One region of the Streptomyces sp. NPDC051576 genome, then DNA from elsewhere that is predicted to be linked to it. Evidence: riboswitches for the same ligand, from Rfam matches in the RefSeq annotation. Region 1 holds a riboswitch; each other region holds the start of a gene.
What was found. Region 1 has a riboswitch for cyclic di-AMP ahead of AB0M63_RS09830 (M23 family metallopeptidase). Riboswitches for the same ligand answer to the same signal wherever they lie in the genome.
Positions count from the first base shown of each region.

Region 2: linked by a shared signal. The riboswitch ahead of AB0M63_RS37520 (LysM peptidoglycan-binding domain-containing M23 family metallopeptidase) and the one ahead of AB0M63_RS09830 (M23 family metallopeptidase) in region 1 are both predicted to bind cyclic di-AMP.
Region 3: linked by a shared signal. The riboswitch ahead of AB0M63_RS01000 (transglycosylase SLT domain-containing protein) and the one ahead of AB0M63_RS09830 (M23 family metallopeptidase) in region 1 are both predicted to bind cyclic di-AMP.

Region 1 is NZ_JBFAZO010000003.1:21,864-24,119, reverse strand. Features, by position in the region: gene AB0M63_RS09835 (PP2C family protein-serine/threonine phosphatase) at 1-810, shown strand, start outside; cyclic di-AMP (ydaO/yuaA leader) riboswitch at 1,044-1,200, shown strand; gene AB0M63_RS09830 (M23 family metallopeptidase) at 1,212-2,219, shown strand.
Region 2 is NZ_JBFAZO010000014.1:74,010-76,265, reverse strand. Features, by position in the region: gene AB0M63_RS37525 (alpha-galactosidase) at 1-337, shown strand, start outside; cyclic di-AMP (ydaO/yuaA leader) riboswitch at 639-801, shown strand; gene AB0M63_RS37520 (LysM peptidoglycan-binding domain-containing M23 family metallopeptidase) at 806-1,720, shown strand; gene AB0M63_RS37515 (SGNH/GDSL hydrolase family protein) at 1,920-2,256, shown strand, end outside.
Region 3 is NZ_JBFAZO010000001.1:212,831-215,086, reverse strand. Features, by position in the region: gene AB0M63_RS01005 (CocE/NonD family hydrolase) at 1-1,026, shown strand, start outside; cyclic di-AMP (ydaO/yuaA leader) riboswitch at 1,258-1,459, shown strand; gene AB0M63_RS01000 (transglycosylase SLT domain-containing protein) at 1,465-1,932, shown strand; gene AB0M63_RS00995 (HAD family hydrolase) at 1,929-2,256, opposite strand, start outside.

The sequences.
Region 1 (2,256 bases):
GTGACGGTCGCGGGTCTCGCCGTTCTCATCAACCTCCTCGTCCGCCGCAGCAGCGAACAGCTCGCCTCCGTACGCGAGATCGCCGAGGCCGCCCAGCGCGCGGTACTGCCCGAACCCGCCGAGCGGATCGGCGGGTTCGAGATCGCGGCACGGTACGAGGCGGCCCAGGAGGGCGCGTCCATCGGCGGCGACCTGTACGCGGTGCAGGACACCCCGCACGGCGTACGGCTGATCGTCGGCGACGTGCGCGGCAAGGGCATGGGCGCGGTCGCCGCCGTCGCCGTGGTGATCGGGGCGTTCCGGGAGGCGGCCGAGCAGGAGACCACCCTGGAGGAGGTCGCCCAGCGGCTGGAGCGGGCGCTGGCCCGCGAGGGCACCCGGCGCGACGGCCTCGACGCGTTCGAGGGGTTCACCACGGCCGTCCTCGCCGAACTCCCGCACGGCGACGGCGTCGTACGGATCGTCGACCGGGGTCACCCGCCGCCGCTGCTCCTGAACGCGGACGGCACTGTGGAAACCCTGCTCGTCAAGGAACCCGCACTGCCGCTCGGCATGGGCGAGTTGGGGTTCTGGCCCGACCGCGCCCAGGAGTTCCCGTTCCCGGGCGGGGCCACGCTGCTGGTGTACACCGACGGTCTGTCCGAGGCCCGGGACTGCCACGGCGTCTTCTTCGATCCCGGGGAGCGGCTGGCCGGACGGACCTTCCGCAGCCCCGAGTCGTTGCTCGGGATCCTCGCCAAGGAGGTGCGCCGGTACTCCGGGGGCGGGATGTCGGACGACATGGCGATGATCGCCGTACGCCATCCATGAACGGTGTCACCAGGTGTGATCGGGCGAGCGCCCTCCGCATAACAACTGACATACCGTCAATAGCTGTGGGAATTCTGAGACTTGGTCAACTCGCCCGTTTTTCGCCGGTCGTGGGCCCTTCGTCCAGCAAGGAAAGGTTAATGATCAAGCGGAACAGCTTGGAATCGGGTGCCCGGGTCTATTAACGTTCGATAACGCAGCGCGGTCGTCCCAGCCGTCACAAGAGACGGCTCCGTGCGCACGCGCCGAATCCCGCAAGGGAACCGGGGAACCACCACTTGGGGTGAATCGCTCGTCGACCGCCGTGGGAACACGACAGGTTTACGCGCGTAGGAGACCTTCCTGCTCCGAACCCGTCAGCTAACCCGGTAGGCGAGAAGGAAGGAAAGGAGCACGCCCACGTGGCGTCCAACCAGGCTGCCCCAGAAGCCCCGTTCGTGTACGGCGGTTACCGCCCCGACGAGGGCCCCTGGGAGGAGTGGAACCCCAGCGCGGAGTCCGTTCCCCCCAACCGCGGCAAGCACCGTGTCGCCAAGCAGCGTGGTGGCGGGGGATTCGCCCGCAGCTCCACCGTCCTGGGTGTCGGTGTCATAGCCGCCGTGAGCGCCGGCGGGATGGCCAGCGCCAACACCGGCAAGCCGCCCGTCTCGATCTCCCTGCCGGACCTGCCCTCCGTGGGGCATCTGCTGGACGACTCCTCCAGCACCCCCAAGGGTTCCGCGACCGCGCTCAGCAGCGTCGGCGTGACCTCCACCGAGACCGCCAAGGGCACCTCGGACGCGGGTGAGCTGCTGCGCAACCGGATCATGGAGCAGGCCGAGCTCCAGCAGCTCCAGGTCGACGGCAAGTCGCAGGCCGCCGCCGAGGCAGCCGTCGCCAAGCAGGTCGACGACGCCGCGGCCAAGGCCGAGAAGGACGCCGCCGCCAAGGCCGCGGACGCGAAGGAGGCCGCGGAGGCCGCCGCCAAGAAGAAGGCCGAGGCCGCGAAGCTCGCCGAGCTGGCCAAGCAGTACACCCTGCCGGTCGGGTCGTACACGATCACCGGCACCTTCGGTCAGGCCGGCACCATGTGGTCCTCCGGCTACCACACCGGGCTCGACTTCGCGGCGCCCACAGGCACGCTGATCAAGGCCATCCACAGCGGCACGGTCACCGAGGCGGGCTGGGCCGGGTCCTACGGCTACCGCACGATCATCACCCTCGACGACGGCACCGAGCTGTGGTTCTGCCACCAGTCCTCGATCAACGTCAGCGTCGGGCAGAAGGTCGCCACCGGTGACGTCATCGGCCGCGTCGGAGCCACCGGCAACGTGACCGGGCCGCACCTCCACCTTGAGGTCCACATCAACGGCGCCGCGACCGCCAGCGACCCGGCGCCCTGGCTGCGCAGCAAGGGCCTCAACCCCTGAGCCACCCGGCGATCCTGCTGGAATATCGGGTTCCGGT
Region 2 (2,256 bases), on a different contig from region 1:
GGAACTCGCCGAGGCCCGCCAGTGGGTGGACCTCTACAAGGAGATCCGCCCGCTCGTCCAGCACGGCGACCTCCACCGGCTGCGCCCGCCGCAGGGTGGACTGAGCGCGGTGCAGTACGTGCGCGGCGAGGAGTCCGTCGTCCTTGCCCTCCTCCAGGCGCAGCACTACGGCGAGCCCGTACCTGCCCTCCGACTGCGTGGGCTCGACCCGACAGCGTCGTACGAATGTCTCGAAACGGGCGAAGTCCACCGAGGTGCGGTCCTGTTGCACCACGGACTGCGCACCGGGCTGCACGGTGACCTTGATGCGACGGTTCTCCGACTGCGTCGCATCTGAACCTTCTGTCCTAATTGCAGCCTTAGTCCAACTCGCTCTGGAATAAAGGAAGCTGAGGAGAAGGTACGTGAGCAGAGTCATATTCGTGACCGTACGTCGTTCGTCATGTTCACGTAATTGGCGTGCTTTTCCAGGGGAATTGAGGCGGGAGTCCGGTGGGAATTCACGGAGGGTGACTGTTAATTCCCACAGGAGGCCACAAGAAACGCAAATCCGTGGAACCTCCTGCTTGTCCCTTTGCGTCTTCCTCGCTTACGTTCGCCACCAATCCGGACGGACGCCCAATCCTGCCGCCGACCGGACTCCGCACACACCCACCCGAATGCGGCAGGAGCGGGGGACCCACAGGTAGGACGCCTGTTCCGGTCTCCGGAACGGGCTTGGGGTAAAGCCGCGACCAGCGCGCGGCCGGGCATCTCCAGCCCGCACCCGACAGCTCACCTCGCAGGCGCCGGAGAGGAATTCGTCATGCCCGCGAAGGGTAAGCACCGCCGCCCGAAGTCCCAGCGCCTCACCCGCTCGATGGCCGTAGCCGGAACGGGCGGCGCAGCGCTCGCCCTTCCGCTCATGGGAGCCACCGGCGCCCATGCCGCGACCACGACTTCCGCTCCGGAAAAGGCGGTTCAGTCAGTTCCGGCGTCCGAGAAGACGGTCGTCGAGAAGACCGCCTCGAAGTCGGCGGGCGTCAAGACGTATTCGGTGCGGTCGGGCGACTGGCTCGCGAAGATCGCCGAGGACCAGAACGTCACCGGCGGCTGGAAGAAGCTCTACCAGGACAACCGCGAGGCCATCGGCGGCGATCCGTCGCTGATCCACCCGGGCTTGAAGCTCACCCTCGGCCAGAAGGCCACGACGAGCGGGACGGGCAAGACCGAGTCGTCCAGCTCGTCGAACTCGTCGAACTCGTCGAAGACGAGCGCCTCTTCGTCTTCTTCTTCGGCGTCTTCGGCTTCTTCGTCGAAGAGCACCTCCACCGGCTACGCGCTTCCCGTGACCGGTGCCACCATCGGCACCGGCTATCACGTCGCGGGCAGCATGTGGTCCAGCGGCTACCACACGGGCGTCGACTTCGTGGTCCCGACCGGCACCACCGTCAAGGCGATCGCCGCGGGCACGGTCGTCTCGGCGGCCTACGACGGCGCGTACGGCAACGAGGTCGTGATCCGGCACGCGGACGGCGAGTACTCGCAGTACGCCCACATGTCGCAGTTGTCCGTCTCGGCCGGCCAGACCGTGACCGAGGGGCAGCAGATCGGCCTCTCCGGCGCGACCGGGAACGTCACCGGCCCGCACCTGCACTTCGAGATCCGGACCACGCCGTACTACGGCTCGGACGTGGACCCGGTCGCCTACCTCCGCTCGCACGGAGTCACCGTCGGCTGAGTTCGGTGCTGACGCCTGGTCAGGGGCGCGGCGGTTCCGTAGTCAACGCCCCTGATCAGAGACTTATTCCGACTTTGGACAACCCTTTACAAGTGGCTTATCTCACCGACCGTCAACCCGTAAATACGATCGCGTAGGTCACAGTCCAGGGTGAATTATGGTTGCCGTGGCAGACGATTCGAAGAGTGACAGCAGATCAGTGATCGGGTCGTACGTGGCGGTGGGGGACAGCTTCACCGAGGGCGTCGGCGACCCCGGGCCCGACGGGGCGATGGTCGGCTGGGCCGACAGGTTCGCGGTACTGCTCGCGGATCGGCGGCCCGAGGGCGACTTCGAGTACACCAACCTCGCCGTGCGCGGGAAACTCCTCGACCAGATCGTGGCCGACCAGCTCACCCGCGCCAAGGAGATCGGCCCCGACCTGGTCTCCTTCTGTGCGGGCGGCAACGACATCATCCGTCCCGGCACCGACCCCGACGAGGTCGCCGAGCGCTTCGAACGCGCGGTCGCCGACCTCACCGCCGCCGTCGGCACCG
Region 3 (2,256 bases), on a different contig from region 1:
CCGGGCCGCTGGGTCGGCGAGCCGTCCTGGCCCTCGCCGCACGTCAAGACGACGACGTACGGTCTGCGCGGCGCGCCCGTGATCGTCCGCTCCCCCATGCACACCGGTGTGGACGCGGGCCGGTTCTTCCCCTTCGGGAACGACGCCGATCTGCCGCCGGACCAGCGGGACGAGGACGCGCGGTCGGCGTGCTTCCAGTTCGAGGTGCCGGACGAGACCTGGGTGCTGGGGCGGCCCAGGGTGCGGCTGCGGCTGACCTGCCCGGTGCCGCGCGGGCAGGTGATCGCCCGGCTGTGCGACGTCGCCCCGGACGGCTCCTCGACCCTGGTCACCCGGGGCGTGCTCAACCTGTCGGCGCGGCACGGGCGGGACCGGGCGGTGCCGTGGACGCCGGGTGCCACCGAGGACGTGACCTTCGAGCTGAACGGCATCGGGTACGCCGTCCCGCCCGGCCATCGCATCCGCCTCGCGGTGTCGTCGGCGTACTGGCCGTGGATCTGGCCCCAGCCGGAGTCGGCGGCCGGCTTCACCCTGGACCCGGAGGGCAGCGCGCTCGAACTCCCCGTGCGGGAGCGGGAGTTGACGGATGACCTTCGCACCGACGACATCCGTTTCGAGGAGCCCGAGGAGGCCGAGCCGCTCGGGGTGAGCCAGCCGGTCACCCTGGACGAGCCGCGGCCCGAGCGGCTGGTCGTGCGGGATGTCGCGAAGGGCGAGTGGCGGCTGGAGGTCGACCCGCGCTACGGCGGGACGCGCGTGTATCCCGACGGCCTGGAGTTCACCGAGGACGCGCTGGAGACGTACACGATCGACGAGTCGGATCCGCTGTCGGCGCGCACCCGCTCGGACTGGTCGATCCGGCTGCACCGGCCGGAGTCGGCCTGGGACACGACCGTGCGCACACGGTCGGAGATCACGTGCGACGAAACGGACTTTATTACCTCGAATGAGGTTATCTGCACCGAAGGCGAAGAGGTGATCTTTCACCGAACCTGGGAGAAAAGGATTCCGAGAACTGCCAGTTGAGGATGAATGCCCGATTTGCCGTTCTTAATCCTCCCGTGAGTTGGGTCACGCTTTTCTGTGGATGACCTGTGTCCCGCTCTGTCCGCGTTTCCCCTTACGGCGTTTGACAGTTGACCCTTGGCTCGCGCAAAGGATCAAGTGCCCCATACGTCTCAGACCAAGGTCAATAGGGGTTAGGTGTGATTCCGCCACTTGTTCCGGACATGTGCTCTCGCATACGTTCCCGGCCTGTCGGGCGGAACGCCGAATCCTGCCGCCGTCCGGTATCCCAGTCACGAACATCTCGCACGGCAGGAGCGGGGGACCCAGGTAAGTCGCCGGACCGGTCGGCACGACCGGCACGGCTTGGGGTTAAGTCACGTCCGCAAGGGCGCGGCCGGGCACCTCCCAGCCCGAACCCGACAGCTCACCTCGCAGGCGACGGAGAGGAACCTCGTCATGCCTGCAACCGCTCAGTCCCGCCGCGCCCGCCTCGGCCGCAACCTCGCCGTCCTCGGCACCGGTGCCGCGATCCTCGCCCTGCCGATCGTCGGCGCGACCTCCGCCTCGGCCGCCACGACCACCTCGACCACGGCCGCCGGCTACACCAACAACCTCGACGGCTGGATCCGCGAGTCCCTCGCGATCATGGCGCAGAAGGGGATTCCGGGCACGTACAACGGCATCTACCGCAACGTGATCCGTGAGTCCTCCGGCAACCCGTGGGCCATCAACAACTGGGACTCCAACGCGGCGGCGGGCACCCCGTCGAAGGGCCTGCTCCAGGTCATCGACCCGACGTTCAACGCCTACCACGTGGCGGGTACGGCGTACGACCCGTACGACCCGGTCGCGAACATCACCGCCGCCTGCAACTACGCGGCGGCGGTCTACGGCTCCATCGACAACGTGTACGGCGCCTACTAGAAACCGGCGTCCAGCAGCAGTCTTTCGAGGACGACGGCGATGCCGTCGTCCTCGTTCGACGTCGTCACCTCGTCGGCCACCGCCTTGAGTTCGGGATGGGCGTTGGCCATCGCCACGCCGTGGGCCGCCCAGTCGAACATCGGGATGTCGTTCGGCATGTCGCCGAAGGCGATGGTGTCGGCCGGGGTCAGGCCCAAGTGCCGGGCGGCGAGGGCGAGGCCGGTCGCCTTGGTGATGCCGAGTGGCTGGAGTTCGACGGTGCCGGGGCCCGACATGGTGACCGAGGCCAGCGAACCCACCACCGAGCGCGCCGTGCACGCCAAC